DNA from 2 places in the Faecalibacterium sp. BIOML-A1 genome. Region 1 is predicted to be linked to the other one. Evidence: predicted binding sites of a transcription regulator. Region 1 holds the regulator's gene; the other holds the start of a gene.
What was found. The regulator Rex, encoded in region 1, represses fermentation and respiration genes when NADH is low (regulators of the CRP and FNR family bind a similar motif). The targets are predictions, from matches to a motif close to ATTGTTAANNNNTTAACAAT.
Positions count from the first base shown of each region.

Region 2: GKG36_RS01395 (butyryl-CoA:acetate CoA-transferase) is a predicted target of Rex. The motif match lies at 937-956, and genes of this name have one in related genera.

Region 1 is NZ_WKZJ01000003.1:79,838-87,266, reverse strand. It holds gene GKG36_RS04600 (sugar ABC transporter permease) at 1-474, opposite strand, end outside; gene GKG36_RS04595 (ABC transporter substrate-binding protein) at 679-2,070, opposite strand; gene GKG36_RS04590 (thymidine kinase) at 2,672-3,289, opposite strand; gene GKG36_RS04585 (redox-sensing transcriptional repressor Rex) at 3,540-4,181, opposite strand; gene GKG36_RS04580 (ATP-dependent Clp protease proteolytic subunit) at 4,443-5,123, shown strand; gene GKG36_RS04575 (DNA translocase FtsK) at 5,226-7,429, shown strand, end outside.
Region 2 is NZ_WKZJ01000001.1:269,610-277,038, reverse strand. It holds gene GKG36_RS01405 (acetyl-CoA C-acetyltransferase) at 1-45, opposite strand, end outside; gene coaD (pantetheine-phosphate adenylyltransferase) at 125-631, opposite strand; gene GKG36_RS01395 (butyryl-CoA:acetate CoA-transferase) at 1,145-2,491, shown strand; gene GKG36_RS01390 (AI-2E family transporter) at 2,540-3,805, shown strand; gene glmS (glutamine--fructose-6-phosphate transaminase (isomerizing)) at 4,160-5,980, opposite strand; gene GKG36_RS01380 (hypothetical protein) at 6,282-6,839, opposite strand; gene GKG36_RS01375 (DUF5685 family protein) at 6,836-7,429, opposite strand, start outside.

The DNA of each region.
Region 1 (7,429 bases):
CACCAGACCAAAGGTGACAGCGCGCAGCACGGTGTTGAGCAGGCCGTCCACGCTGAACACAGCCTTCCACAGAACGGCGATTGCAACAGAGCCGCCCAGAATGGAGGGAATGTAGTACACAGTACGGAACAGGTTGACGCATGCAATCTTGAAGTTCAGGATGTATGCGATGAACAGCGCAAAGACCAGCTTCAGAGGCACGGTAATGAAAGCGTACTTGAAGGTGATGATCAGCGCCTTGGTGATCTTGGTGGTGGTAAAGGCCGTGATGTAGTTGGCCAGACCAACGAACTTGGTGCCGCTCTCGAAGAAGTTCATATCGGTGAAGCTGTAGTACAGCGACTGACCGAAGGGAACTGCCTTAAAGACGACGAAGCCGATGATCCAGGGGATCAGATAAAACAGACCCTGATATTTGTCCAGCCACTTCTGGAACGGGGTGCGCCCGACGGCGGGTGCATTGCTTTCTTTCATCTGGGAAATCCTCCTTTTTAAGGAATTTCGGAGCATGAGACGGACGAAGGGGTAACAGACTGGATACAGCTTTGTCAAGATTTTGTAATATATCTCTGACAAAAAAGGGGCATCTGCCGGTCGGGCGGCAGGTGCCCCTCAGGTTCAGTCAAAGGGTGCCCTTTTCTGTGCGTGACCGCACACGGCGGCACTCAAAAATGTAACTTAGCCGATGGTGTAGCCAACAGACTCCATGCCATCCAGCAGGGTGTCAACAACGTCTGCACCGGAAACGCCGTCGTAGTCAACGGTGTCGAACACTTCCTGATAGATGCCGGTGCCGGAAGCCTTCAGGTCGTTGTTCTCGAACAGGGGATCCAGCTTGTTGGTGGTGAAGGCCATGACCTTGGCGTTTGCCTCAGCAACCAGATCCTTGACAGCGCCGGCAGCCTGAGCAGCAGCCAGACCAGCCTTGGAAGCGGGGATGCCGCACTCGGAACCCATGATGGAAGCGCCCTTCTCCTCGTTCAGCAGGAAGTTGATCAGGGTAGCAGCCTCGGCAACGCACTTGCTGGTCTTGGTGATGGCCAGACCCATGGAGACCTTGGAGAAGCCGCCGTTGTTGTCGCCGAACTTGATCTCTTCGCCAACGGTGAAGCCGTCCTTGTTGGCATCATCCAGAGCGGAGGAGTACTTGGAAGCAGCGGAATCCCACTCGAAGATGCCTGCGATCTTACCGGTGATCCACTCGTTGGACTGGTGGGTAGCGGTATCAGAGTTTGCGGAGTAGTAGGTCTTCAGGTTCATCATGACGTGGCCATCCACCAGGCTCTTGATGAAGTCGATGCCCTCAGCGATCTCGTCCTCGGTGTAGTTCAGGGTAGAGGTGACGGGGTCAGCCCAGTCCTTGCCGTACTTGGACTCGAGGTAGAAGACCATCAGGATCATACGGTCGTATGCGCCCAGATGCATGGGGTAGTAATCGTCGCCCAGCTTCTCCTTGAATGCCTTGCCGGCAGCCATCAGATCATCCAGAGACTTGGGAACTTCGGTGATGCCAGCCTTGTTGAAGGTGGTCATGTTCCAGAAGAAGATACGGCCGGTCATGGAAACGGGCACGCACTGCTGGCTGTTTGCAACGTAGCAGGCGTCCATGGCAGCGTCATCCCACTGGGTCAGATCCAGGAACTTGGAAACAGTGTTCAGGTCCACGAACTTGCTGCCGTCGGCAGAGTAGTTGTACAGCCAGTTCCAGTTCACCTGGCACACATCCTGTGCGTTGCCAGCGATGAAGGCAGCTGCCATCTTCTCTTCCCAGCCGGACCATGCGGCGAAGGTGGGTTCGATGGTGATGTTGGTGTGCTCAGCCTGGAACTCCTTGATGGCGTTCTGGTAAGCCTCGTGACGGCTGTCGCCGCCCCACCAGCTGATGGTCATGGAAACAGGGCCGTCAGACAGTGCCAGGCTCTCGTCTGCAGAAGCAGCGGGAGCGGAAGAAGCGGTGGAAGCAGCAGAGCTGGATGCGGCAGAGTTGCCGCCGCAGGCAGCCAGAAGGCCGGCAGCGCCCACAGCGCCGGTGACCTTCATGAAATCACGACGAGAAATTGCCTTGCTCATTTTCGTTCTCCTCCTAAATACAGAAAACATCATCTCGCACGGGGGTTCTGCACATACCCCGTTGTATACAATTATGATAACAAAACAACAACCAAAAAGAAAGACGCAAATTGCAGATATCTAAACAAAAAACGTACAAATATTGCTCTTGTTTCCGCGCAAGAATTGACGCCTTCGCTGAAATGAATAAACTTGGCTCGAAAAACTGTGCAACATGTATACTTCGCTATTTTGCATAGAAAACTGGGATGCATCATAGGAGGAACGTCGAACTTTGCAATAATTTTGTAAACATTCCGTTTCAGAACGTAGAATCGTTGCATACATTGTGGACGAACAACAGCTAAAAAAGCCCGGATGGGAGCCTTTAAACTGATATATCAATAGCGCAAAAAATGTTCACTCTGATATATCAATTGTTTGCGGCGGTCCCCCGGCACTGGTCTGCGGGCATGGAAATCGGTGCTTCTTCGTCCTTTTGGGGGGTGAAAAAGCGCCGACAGCGACATATTTTGCGCTGCTGCGTGGACTGCGCCCATAGGCCGGGGATAAAAAAGAAAGGCCGCCGTGTCGTTGGACACAGCGGCCTTGTATACAAGTTTCAGTCAGCCTGCGAAGCAGTTTTTTCGGCGTAGAACGCGCGCTTTGCCTTGAAATAGCACTGGGGGCACATGCTCACGTACTGCACATCGTTTTCCAGATCGATGGCCACCTGCTCGCCCTCAAAGACGAATCTGCCGTTCACTCTGCGGCAGTTGCAGATGGCCTTGCGGCCGCAGGTGCAGATGGTTTTCATTTCCTCGATGGTGTGGGCCAGCTCCAGCAGCCGGGTAGAGCCGGGAAAGCCCTTGAGCGAAAAATCTGCCCGCAGGCCGTAGCAGATCACCGGAATGTTCAAATCCACCGTGACCATGAACAGCTGTTCTGCCTGCTGCGCAGTGAAAAACTGGCTCTCGTCGCACAGCACGCAGGCCAGCGGCGCACCGTCAGCGTTGGCCGTGCGCACGGCCTCGAACACGTCCGTCTCCGGCGGGATCAGCAGATCAGCCTTGCGGCGCACGCCCAGACGGCTCACCAGCTCACCGCCGCCCTTGGTGTCCACCTGTGGCTTGAGGATCAGCACCCGCATCCCCTGTTCTTCGTAGTTGTGGGCTACCTGCATCAGGGCGGTGCTCTTGCCGCTGTTCATCGCGCCGTAACGGAAATACAGTTTTGCCATTTGAAAAACTCTCCTTACAGAAAGAACCCTCTCAGCCAAAGCCTGACGGCTTTGCCAGCTCCCCCGATGGGGGAGCTTTTCTGCATCTTCCGGGCAGGCTGTCCTTCGCCGGAGAAGCAGAAACTTTCCCGTCCCCACTCATAAAGCTCCCCTTTCGGGGGAGCTGTCGAGCGTATGCGAGACTGAGAGGGTTCAGCGGCATCTCAGGCTTTGACTGAGAGGGTTCTCTTATTACTTACAATAGGTACGTTCAGTCCTGATTGCGCAGGCGGTAGCCAAGGCTCATCAGGCTGTCGCCCAGATGGACGTTCTCCACCACCACATCGGGATACGGCACAGAGAGGTCATAGTGGGAGAAGTTCCAGAAGCCCTCGATGCCCAGATCCACCAGACGGCCGCTGACCTGTTCCGCACCGTCGCGGGGCACACAGAGCACTGCGACCTTGGGGTGATGCTCGGCACAGAAAGACTCCAGCTCGTCGATATGGCGGATCTGGATGCCGCTGATCTCCTTGCCCACCTCGCTCTGTGCCACATCAAAGGCGGCGATCAGGCGGTAGCCGTTGGTATCGGTGGTGATAAAGCGGCTCACTGCCTTGCCCAGACGGCCGCAGCCGATCAGGATGGTGGGCAGGCGGTCGCCGTTGCCGAACAGCAGGCCTTCCAGAATGGAGAGCAGGTTTTCCACCGAGTAGCCGATGCCCTGCCGGCCATTCACATCGCCGATGCAGTTGAAGTCCTGCCGTACCTGCGAAGCGGTGGTGCCCATCTGAGCAGCCAGCTCGCGGGAAGAAATGCTGTTGATGCCGTCTGCCTGCAGAGAGCACAGATAGCGGTAATATTTGGGAAGACGCTTGATAACGGGAAGCGAAGCCCTTGCAGGAGTGTTCATAGAATACTTTCTCCTTTCGCTCTATCGCAGTACTTGCCGCAGCTGCCTGCTTTACAGATGCGGCACAGAGAAACCCCGATCCGTTTACGGGTTCATATTGCAGATATTACAGTCAATTATTTAAAGTATACTGCACCGATGGAGAATGTCAAATCATTCTCAAAAAATTTTTATGAAATGTTACCGCTTTTTTGCTGCAGCGGGTCTGCATAGCCCGGCACAGGCTGGGGAATGCTGACAGAAAACGCAGGAGGAAAGCATATGAACGATGAAACGCAGCTGACCGACGCGCGTCGGCTGGAAAAAGAAGAGATCGAAGATCTGGGCACGGTCACGCTGGCCCGCGGGGAGCATGTGATCCACTGCCTGACCGTCATCGGCCAGATCGAAGGCCATTCGGAAGCGCCGCAGGGCCAGAAGACCACGAAGTATGAGCATGTCATCCCGCAGCTGGTGGCCGCGCAGGAGGATCCTCGCATCGAAGGCCTGCTGGTGCTGCTGAACACGGTAGGCGGGGATGTGGAAGCAGGCCTTGCGCTGGCGGAGCTGATCGCCAGCGTGTCCAAACCCAGTGCAACGCTTGTGCTGGGCGGCGGGCACTCCATCGGCATCCCGCTTGCCGTCAGCGCCCGGCGCAGCTTCATCGTGCCCACAGCCACCATGACCGTGCACCCGGTGCGGCATTCCGGCGTCATTCTGGGGGTGCCGCAGACCATGCGCAGCTTTGAGCAGATGCAGCAGCGCATCACCGGCTTCGTAGCGGCCCACAGCGGCATGACTGAAAAACGCTACACCGACCTGATGCTCCACACCGGCGAGCTGGTGATGGACATGGGCACCGTGCTGGATGGACGCCGGGCCGTGAAGGAAAAGCTCATTGATGAGCTGGGCGGGCTTTCGGATGCGCTGGCGTGGCTGTATAAAGAGATTGAACGCAAATGAAGGCCGATTTTGTACAACAATAGGTTTGCCATTTCCTTCCCTGCGTGGTACAATAATAAAATCAAATAGTGTGTCTACTACAAACGCGGGGAACAAAGAAACATGGCAACAAAAAAACGTAAAACGACAACACGGCGCGCAGCATCGCGCAAAAAACGCGCAGAACAGCGGCTTCCGGCGGGGCTTGGCACCCTGTTTGCAGGCCTTTTGCTGGTGGTGCTGGCCTTTGTGGAGGGAGATTCGGCATGGAAGGCCCTGCACGATGTGCTGTTCGGACTTTTTGGCTGCGGCAGCTTTGTGCTGGGCACGGCAGTGTGCTGCCTTGCTGTGCAGTATACCCGGGGCGAAGACCTTCTGCCCAAGATCTTCAAGCTGGTTCTGGGGCTGGTGTTTGCCTGCGGCACGGTGATCGTTTTTTCCGATATCCAGCCGCAGGGCATGTCGGCATTTCAGATGACGGCTGCCTGCTACGCAAACGGCGTGAATGCATGGATCGGCGGCGGTGCGCTGGGTGCACTGCTGGGCGGCAGCCTGCTGCTGCTGTGCGGACGGCCTGCGGCAACCCTTATCATGATCGTGCTGGCACTGTGTGTCAGCCTGTACATTTTTGATCTGACCCCGGCAGAGGTGTGGCAATGGCTGTGCGCTGCGTTTGGCGGCGTGCACGCAAAGGGTGCGGCCATGGCGCAGCAGAGCGCAGCCCGCCGCGCTGAACGTGCCGCTGCCCGCGCGGCAGAAGCCGAGGCTGAGGAAGACTACGACGAAGCAGAAGATGAATACCGGGATGAGGAAGATGCCGAAGAGGAGATGGAAACTCCGGCTTTCCGCATCGGTGTGCCGGACTGGCTGAACGGCATCCGCCACTGGGGCCACAAGGTGACCGAAGAGATGGAGGCGGAGGAGCCGGAGGCCGCCCCGCAGCCGGAGCCGCCCGCAGATACTTCCGGCCAGCCGCTTGCCCAGCCGGAGCCTGCCGCCCCGGCCATCACGCCGGTGCAGGTACGGGTATCCCGGCCCCGGGCTTCCTTTGACGTAGACCTTGGCCCCGACCACACTGAGGTGAAGGAGGGCGGCAGCGAACCCATCGAGCCGCTCATCGTGGGCCCGGGCGGCACCTTTGGGCAGAACCCGCTGCGCCCGGCCCCCAGACCTGCCCCGCAGCCCATCGTACAGGACACAGTGGAGACCGATGCATCCGATTTCTTTGCAAAGGCTGCACAGCCGGTGCAGCCTGCGGCAGCGGAAAGTTTTGATACTCCGGTCATGACCCCGGCAATGCCGACGGCCCAGCCGGAAAGCCCGGCAGCGGCAGTCACGCCGGAGATGCCCGCCGTGCCCATCCAGCCCGCAGTCCCGGCGGCACCCGCCCGGGTGAGCGCCGAAAACGCCGTTGCCATGCGCGGCACACCCGACGAGGACGGCTGGATCAGCATTACCAGCGAACCGGTGGAGGAAAAGGATATCAGCACGCTGGTGGCAGCGGCAATGGAAAAGCCTGCCGCTTCCGAGCAGGCCGCGGCAGCGGCCCCTGTGGACGAGACCGAACCGGTGGATACTTATCAGTACCAGTATCCGCCCATTGAGCTGTTTGAAAAATCGCAGGACGAGACCGACCCCGGCGCGCAGGAAGAGCTGAAAGCCAACGCCCAGAAGCTGGTGGATACGCTGGAAAGCTTTGGCGTGCGCACCCGTGTGCTGGATATCTCCCGGGGCCCCTCCGTCACCCGGTACGAGGTGCAGCCCATGGCGGGTGTCAAGATCAGCCGAATCACCTCGCTGGCAGACGATATCGCCCTGAACCTTGCGGTGGCAGATGTGCGTATGGAAGCGCCCATCCCCGGCAAGCCTGCCGTGGGCATTGAGGTGCCCAACCACAAAAAGACCCCGGTGTATATCCGCAGCGTGTTCGAGAGTCAGAGCTTTTTGCGCATGACCTCACCTCTGGGCATTGCGCTTGGCAAGGACATTGCCGGTGTGGCACAGGTGGCAGACCTGTGCAAGATGCCCCATCTGCTCATTGCAGGCAGCACCGGCAGCGGTAAATCCGTGTGCGTGAACAGCATCATCATGAGCCTGCTGTTCCGCTCCAGCCCGGAGGACGTGAAGCTGCTGCTGATCGACCCCAAGGTGGTGGAGCTGGCCGAGTACAACGGCATTCCCCACCTGCTGATGCCGGTGGTCACCGAGCCGAAAAAGGCCGCAGGTGCCCTTGGCAGCGCGGTGCAGGAGATGGAGCGCCGCTATCATCTGTTTGCAGAGAACAATGTGCGCGACATCAAGTCTTTCAACAAGCTGGCCGCAGAACG
Region 2 (7,429 bases), on a different contig from region 1:
GCCAATAGCGGTACGGCATGCAGATGCGATAACGATCTTTTTCATGTGAATAGCCTCCTGAATTGTGTATGTGTTACTTTTCGTAAGCCATTTTTATCAAAACGCCCGTAAGCGCTTTTACAAATTAGGTCTCGGGGTCTTTTTTCTGCCGGATCAGCGCATACTTTTCGTTGACCGCCTTTTCCACATTGGGTGTGACGAACTTACCGATGTCGCTGCCGTAGTAAGCTGCCTCTTTTACAATGGTGGAAGAAAGGTAGCTCCACTTGATGCTCGTTGCCAGAAACATGGTCTCGATGCCGGGCATCAGTGCGTGATTGGTCTGCGCAAGCTGGATCTCGTTTTCAAAATCCGTCACCGCCCGCAGGCCCCGCACCATCACCGAAGCGTGCCGTTTCTTGGCGAACTCCACGGTCAGGCCGTCGAAGCTCTCCACCGAAACATTCTGGATGCCCTTGCAGCATTCCTTTAGAAGCTCCACGCGCTCCTCCACGGTGAAGAGCGGATTCTTTGCGCTGTTGATGAGCACCGCCACGATCAGATGATCGTTGATCTTTGCCGCGCGCTTGATGATATCGAGATGCCCTTTTGTGACCGGATCGAACGAACCGGGATAAACTGCTGTTGCCATCGTCTGGTGTCCTCCTTGAGCGCTGTGAAAAGCGCGTTTTGGTTCTGCCATGATAGCACTTTCCAGTCTTGGGTGCAAGATTTTTGTGCAAGCTGTACGTTTTATCGTTAAAATTTAAACAATCAATGCCGTGCTGCATCGCAGCCGCCTGCTACGCTATAAGTAAACCATATCGTCAAAATTTTATCAAGTCCTTTTGCAAAGATTTTGGTTTTTCAGCACCAAACAATCGTCCAAAAACTCCGCGAATTTTGTCCATATTGCCAGTCGGTCAAAATTTTCTCGATAAACTATTGATTCTACACATTGTTAATGTTATAACTAAGTTGTGCAGATCTGCTGCCCTGTCCGACAGCTGCCTTCTGCTGGTTATCAGGATATCATCCGCCTGTGTCAGAGCTGTGTTCAAATTGCCAACAGGTGGTAAACATCCTGCAAAGATTTGTCCGTGCAGGAAGAGTAAATGATAAATTTACAATTCCTTTATGTTATTATAGGAGAGGATGGTTTATAATGGATTTTACGGAACTGTATGCTCAGAAGAAAATGACCGCCGCTCAGGCTGCCGCACTGGTCAAAAGCGGTGACTGGGTGGATTACGGCTGGGCTGTGAACACCCCTGTGGCGGTGGATGCCGAGATCGCAAAGCGTCTGCCTGAGCTGGAAGGTGTCAACTTCCGCGGCGGCATCCTGATGTGGGTGCCCGCGATCTTCCAGATCGACGATCCCGCTGCACACATGACATGGAACAGCTGGCATATGGGCGGCATTGAGCGCAAGGCCATTGCACAGGGCTTTTCCTTCTACTCCCCCATCCGTTATTCCGAGCTGCCCCGCTACTACCGCGAAAGCCCGGATCCGCTGGATGTGGCGGTGTTCCAGGTGACCCCCATGGACGAGCATGGCTACTTCAACTTCGGCCCCAGTGCATCTCATCTGGGTGCTGTGTGCGAAAAAGCCAAGAAGATCATCGTTGAGGTCAACAAGAACATGCCCCGCTGCCTTGGCGGCATGGAGAACTGCATCCACATTTCTCAGGTCACCGGCATCGTGGAAGGCGAGAACCCGCCCATCGGCCAGATGGCCGCTCCCGGTGCTGCTACCGAAGTGGATCTGAAGGTTGCCAACCTGATCGTTCCGCAGATCCCCAACGGTGCCTGCCTGCAGCTGGGCATCGGCGGTATGCCCAATGCCATCGGCAGCCTGATCGCACAGAGCGATTTGAAGGATCTGGGCGTGCACACCGAAATGTATGTGGATGCCTTTGTGGATATCGCCAAGGCCGGCAAGATCACCGGTGCACGCAAGCAGCTGGACAAGGGCCGTCAGGTCTACGCCTTCGGTGCCGGCACCCAGAAAATGTACGATTACCTGAACGATAACCCGGAGTGCATGTCTGCACCCGTGGACTACACCAACGATATCCGCAGTATCTCCGCACTGGATAACTTTATTTCCATCAACAACGCTGTGGACATCGACCTGTTCGGTCAGGTGAACGCTGAGACTGCAGGCCTCAAGCACATCTCCGGTGCCGGCGGTCAGCTGGACTTCGTTCTGGGCGCATACCTTTCCAAGGGCGGCAAGAGCTTTATCTGCCTGTCCTCTACCTTCTTTAATAAGAAGACCGGCCAGCTGGAGAGCCGCATCCGTCCCACTCTGGAAAACGGCAGCATCGTCACCGATACCCGTGCCAACATCCACTACCTGTGCACCGAGTACGGCTGCGTGAACCTGAAGGGCCTGACCACCTGGGAAAAGGCTGAAGCTCTGATCAGCGTAGCACATCCCGACTTCCGTGAAGACCTGATCAAGGAAGCCGAAAAAATGCACATCTGGCGCAGGAGCAACAAAATCTGATAAGTGCCGCGGGGATTCCTGCTGTCCGCGGCTGAAATGGAGTCTATCATGATGGACAAAAAGCCGCACATCAAGCCCTATCTCTACGGGATGTTGGCAGGATTTGGAGCGATCTCCCTGAGCATCATCTTCTTTTTCCTGATCTACCGCTTCGATGGTTTTGGTGATGCCATCTCCACGCTGACCGGCATTCTGATGCCGTTCATCTACGGTGCCGTCATCGCCTACCTGCTCAAGCCTGTGTGCAACACCATCGAGAGCTTTCTGCGCCGGTTCATCCCGGAAAAGATGCATGGTCTGGTCAATGTGCTGTCCGTTACGCTGACCATCCTGTTCGGCCTGCTCCTTATCTACGCTTTGTGCATGATGATCATTCCGCAGCTCATTACCAGCGTGACCACCCTGTACTACACTGCGCAGCGCAACCTCGCAAAGTTCGTGCAGTGGGCGAATCATGTGGAGTTCATTGAGAACAACCAGCAGATCATGGACATGCTCAACTCTGCTTATGCCACCATCAGCACCAATATCGATGATCTGATCAAGACCCGGCTCCTGCCCTCCATGCAGAACATCGTCAGCGGTGCCGCAGTGGGTGTGCTGAACGTAGTGACCATGGCCAAGAACCTGATCATCGGCATCATCGTGGCCGTGTATATGCTGGCCAGCCGCAAGCGCTTTGTGCAGCAAGCCAAGCTGGTGCTCTACAGCATCTTCAAGCCCCGCTGGGCAGAGCTGATCAAGGAAGAAGTGAAGTACGCCGATAAGATGTTCGGCGGCTTCATCAACGGCAAGATCATGGATTCCGCCATCATCGGCGTGCTGTGCTATATCGGCTGCCTGATCTTCAAGTTCCCCAGTGCCCTTCTGGTTTCCGTGATCATCGGCGTGACCAATGTGATCCCCTTCTTCGGCCCGTTCATCGGTGCCGTGCCCGCCACCCTGCTGATCCTCATTCAGAACCCCATCAAGGCGCTATGGTTCGTCCTGTTCGTTCTGGTGCTGCAGCAGCTAGACGGAAACGTGATCGGCCCCAAGATCCTGGGCAACACCACCGGTCTTTCCAGTTTCTGGGTACTGTTCTCCATCCTGCTGTTCGGCGGTCTGTGGGGTTTTGTGGGCATGATCGTAGGTGTGCCGCTGTTTGCAGTCATCTATGATGTGATCAAAAAGCTGGTCATCCACGGCCTGAAGCGCAACAAGGAGATTGACCTGCTGCAGACTTACCACGACAACTTCGGTGACCCGGAGGACGATGTTCCGGTAGAAACGTCTGCATCGGAAGCACCTCCTGCCGAAACAAATAATCTATAAATCACAATGCCCCGGCATTCCATGTGATACGCTACCCCTAGAGTAGACAGAGACAAAAACTCTGAATACTCTGGGGGTATTTTCATGTCAAGAAAGAACAATCACTATTCACTGTTGACTGCTGCAACAACCGCCGTTACCAGCACCGTCTGTTCATCCAGATGCCGATGCAGGCTCATGTCGGTGCCATGAACCGAGCTGCACAAAAAATTCGCCGTCTCCTTGTGGAAACGGCGAACAAAAACCTTATATTATTTTTTCGTCTACTTGACAGAATGCACTTCAGTGATTCAGCACGGGTCCTGTTTTGTTATTTCTGTTTCGTGCAGGGCTTTCTGGCTGCGTTTTGTGCCGTCACTCCACGGTCACGCTCTTGGCCAGATTACGCGGCTTATCCACGTCACAGCCGCGCAGAACAGCCATATAATAGGCGAACAGCTGTAACGGCACAATGAGCTGCAGCGGCATCAGAATGTCCTCATACTCATCCAGCCGGATCACGGCATCTGCCACGCCTTCCGGCACCACAGCATCCTTTGTGGTAAACAGCAGCACCCTTGCGCCGCGGCTGCGGGTCTCCTTGGCATTGGAAATGGTCTTTTCGTACACCTGTTTCTGGGTGGCCAGTGCGATCACCGGCACACCATCGGTGATCAGGCTGATGGTACCATGTTTCAGTTCACCGGCTGCATAGGCATCCGAGTGCACATAGCTGATCTCCTTGAGTTTCAGGCTGCCCTCCAGCGAGAGCGCATAGTCGAACCAGCGCCCAATGAAGAAGCAGCTCTGGGTGTTCACATAGCGGCTGGCAAGGTACTTGATCTGCTCACAATCTGCAAGGCGCGGCTTGATGACCTCCGGTGCGCGCAGCAGCTGGGCCGTATAGCGGCGGGTCTCTGCCTCGTTCAGCCGTCCGCGCGCGTAGGCCAGCCGCAGTGCAAACAGATACAGCACGCACATCTGCACCATATACGCCTTGGTGGATGCTACCGCGATCTCCGGCCCGGCATAGGTGTACATTACATAATCTGCGGCACGTGCAATGGAGCTGCCCACCACATTCACGATGGCCAGCACCGGCACGCCGCGGCTCTTGGCCAGCTTGAGCGCTGCCAACGTGTCGCTGGTCTCGCCGGACTGGCTGATGATGATGACCAGATCGTTCTTTTCCAGAATGGGGTCCCGGTAACGGAACTCGCTGGCAATGTCCACCTCGGCGGGCACACGGGCCAACGTTTCGATGGCAGATTTGCCCACCATACCGGCATGCATAGCCGTACCGCAGCCCACCAGATGCACCCGGCCAATACCGCGCAGCACTTCATCGGTCAGCTCCGGGATGCGCAGCACCGGCAGTCCGTCCTCTACACGGGGGCTGACCGTGGCCATAATGGCCGCAGGCTGCTCGTTGATCTCCTTGAGCATAAAGTGGGGATAGCCGCCCTTTTCGGCAGCTTCCATATCCCAGTCCACCGTCAGCTGCTGACGCTCCACTGGCTCACCAAATTCGTTGTAGAAGCGGATGCCCTCTGTGGTGCAGACGGCCATATCCCCTTCTTCCAGCACGCTGTATTTCCGGGTATACTTGAGCAGTGCCGGAATATCCGAAGCCACAAAGTTTTCGCCCTCGCCCCAGCCGACGATCAGCGGGCTTTCCCGCTTGACTGCAAAAATGGTGTCCGGGTAATCCCGGAACAGCACGGCCAGCGCATAGCTGCCGCGCACCTTGGCAAGCGCCTGCTGCAATGCACGCAGCGGGTCACCGGTATAGCAGCTGTCGATCAACTTTACCAGCACTTCGGTGTCCGTCTCACTCTGGAAGGTATAGCCTTTTGCGGCCAAGCGCTCCTTGAGCAGGCCGTAATTTTCAATGATGCCATTGTGCACAATGCTCACACGCGGGGTCGAATGCGGGTGGCTGTTCACATCGCTGGGCTCGCCATGGGTAGCCCAGCGGGTGTGGCCGATGCCGCAGAAGCTTTGTGCCAGCTGCTGCGCCGCCAGCTTTTCCCGCAGGGCGGTGAGCCGTCCTTTGCTTTTTACCACGCGGATGCCGCCGTCCAGCGCAAGCGCCACACCGGCGGAGTCGTACCCGCGATACTCCAGCTTTTCCAGACCATCCAGCAGCACGTCCTGCGCACTGCGCTTACCGACATAACCAACAATGCCACACATACAAAATACCTCCATACCGACCGTTCCCGCGCAAAAAGGCGCAGTGATATCCAGTCAGCTTCCTAGTACAGTTTATGTTCTTGTATGGCTTTCTTTGAAGGGATCTGTTGCGGTATTGCTGCCGTTTTTTGCCCTTCTCTGCGGCTGGTCTAGCCCTCAGCCGGAGAAACATCCGCCGAATCTTTCGATGATTCCTCTCCTCGTCACCCTCGCGGCTGTCACCCGCGTGGCCCGGCGCTTTGCGTTACCTGTGTGCTGCGCTCTCCCCTTTCTGATGCCCCATTATAGCACAAAGGCTGGCTCAGCGCCAGCCCAAAGTTTTATGAAGTTTCGGCCGCCAGACCAGCCGGTACATCATGAGCATGTTATGCACTGCCCGGTCGTACAGCACAAAGGCAACATTGCCCATGACCAGCGTTGCCAGCGAGACAGCCAGCGCGGTGGTGCGCAGCTCCTGCGAAATGCTGCCTGCCGGCACCAGCAGAAATACCAGCCCGTACATGGCCAGCACTGCGCCGTTGCACAGCAGCAGCTTGCAGACAATGCGCAGAACCGCAGGGCGGATGCGCTCAAACTTCGGCTTTGCCAGCGGGTAATACCCCAGCAGGAACACAAAGATCAGCGCTACTTCCTTATCCGGCACGAACAGCAGTGCCAGCAGGCTGACTGCCGCATAGGCCGTCAAGGCCAGCTGCATCCCGCACTCCACGCACACCGTGGCAACAAGGAAGCCTGCCACTGCAGGCGCAATGAACATGGCAATGGGGATCACAGCTCCCAGCAGCATCAGTGCGACGCACAGCGCCGCCACAATGCCGCAGTAAGCCATGGCCCAGCTTTTTTGATGGTTTTGCTTCATGGGATCTCCCAGTTTTCGCGCTCAGCACCGGCTTCCAGCGGATCCACCGCATGGTGCAGACCAAGCAGCATGATGTTATCCAGCAGGCCGCGGTTCAATTTGATGTCCAGCATACTGTACACGCGGATCAGATCGTTGGCGGCAGCCAGTGCCTGACGGCGGGCATTCTCCACCGCCGCAGCCTGTCCTCGCAGGTCGTTGACTACGAACACGTTGTAGCGGCCGCTGCTCTTGTCCATCTCAAAGCGCTCAGCCTTATCCAGCAGGTAAAAAATGCGGCCGATGCTGCTGCCGATGTAGCGCATGCTCTTGCGCTGGCTGGGGTCGTCGGTGGCAAGGGTGGAATACAGTGCACCGTAAATGTTGCTCATGGGTTCAGCGGCAAGAGAGTAGTTCTTGGCGCTCAGGTTCATCTGCACCACGGCCTGATCCCGCTCCTGCACGAACAGCCGTTCCAGCGCCGGGTTCTCCTGCACGGCACGCTCATAGGCGCGGCGCAGCAGCAGACGGTCCACCGCACGGCGCAGGCGCTTGAGCGGCCGCAGCTCGCTGTATTTGCGGTCCTGCAGGTTGTGCCAGCCCAGCAGCAC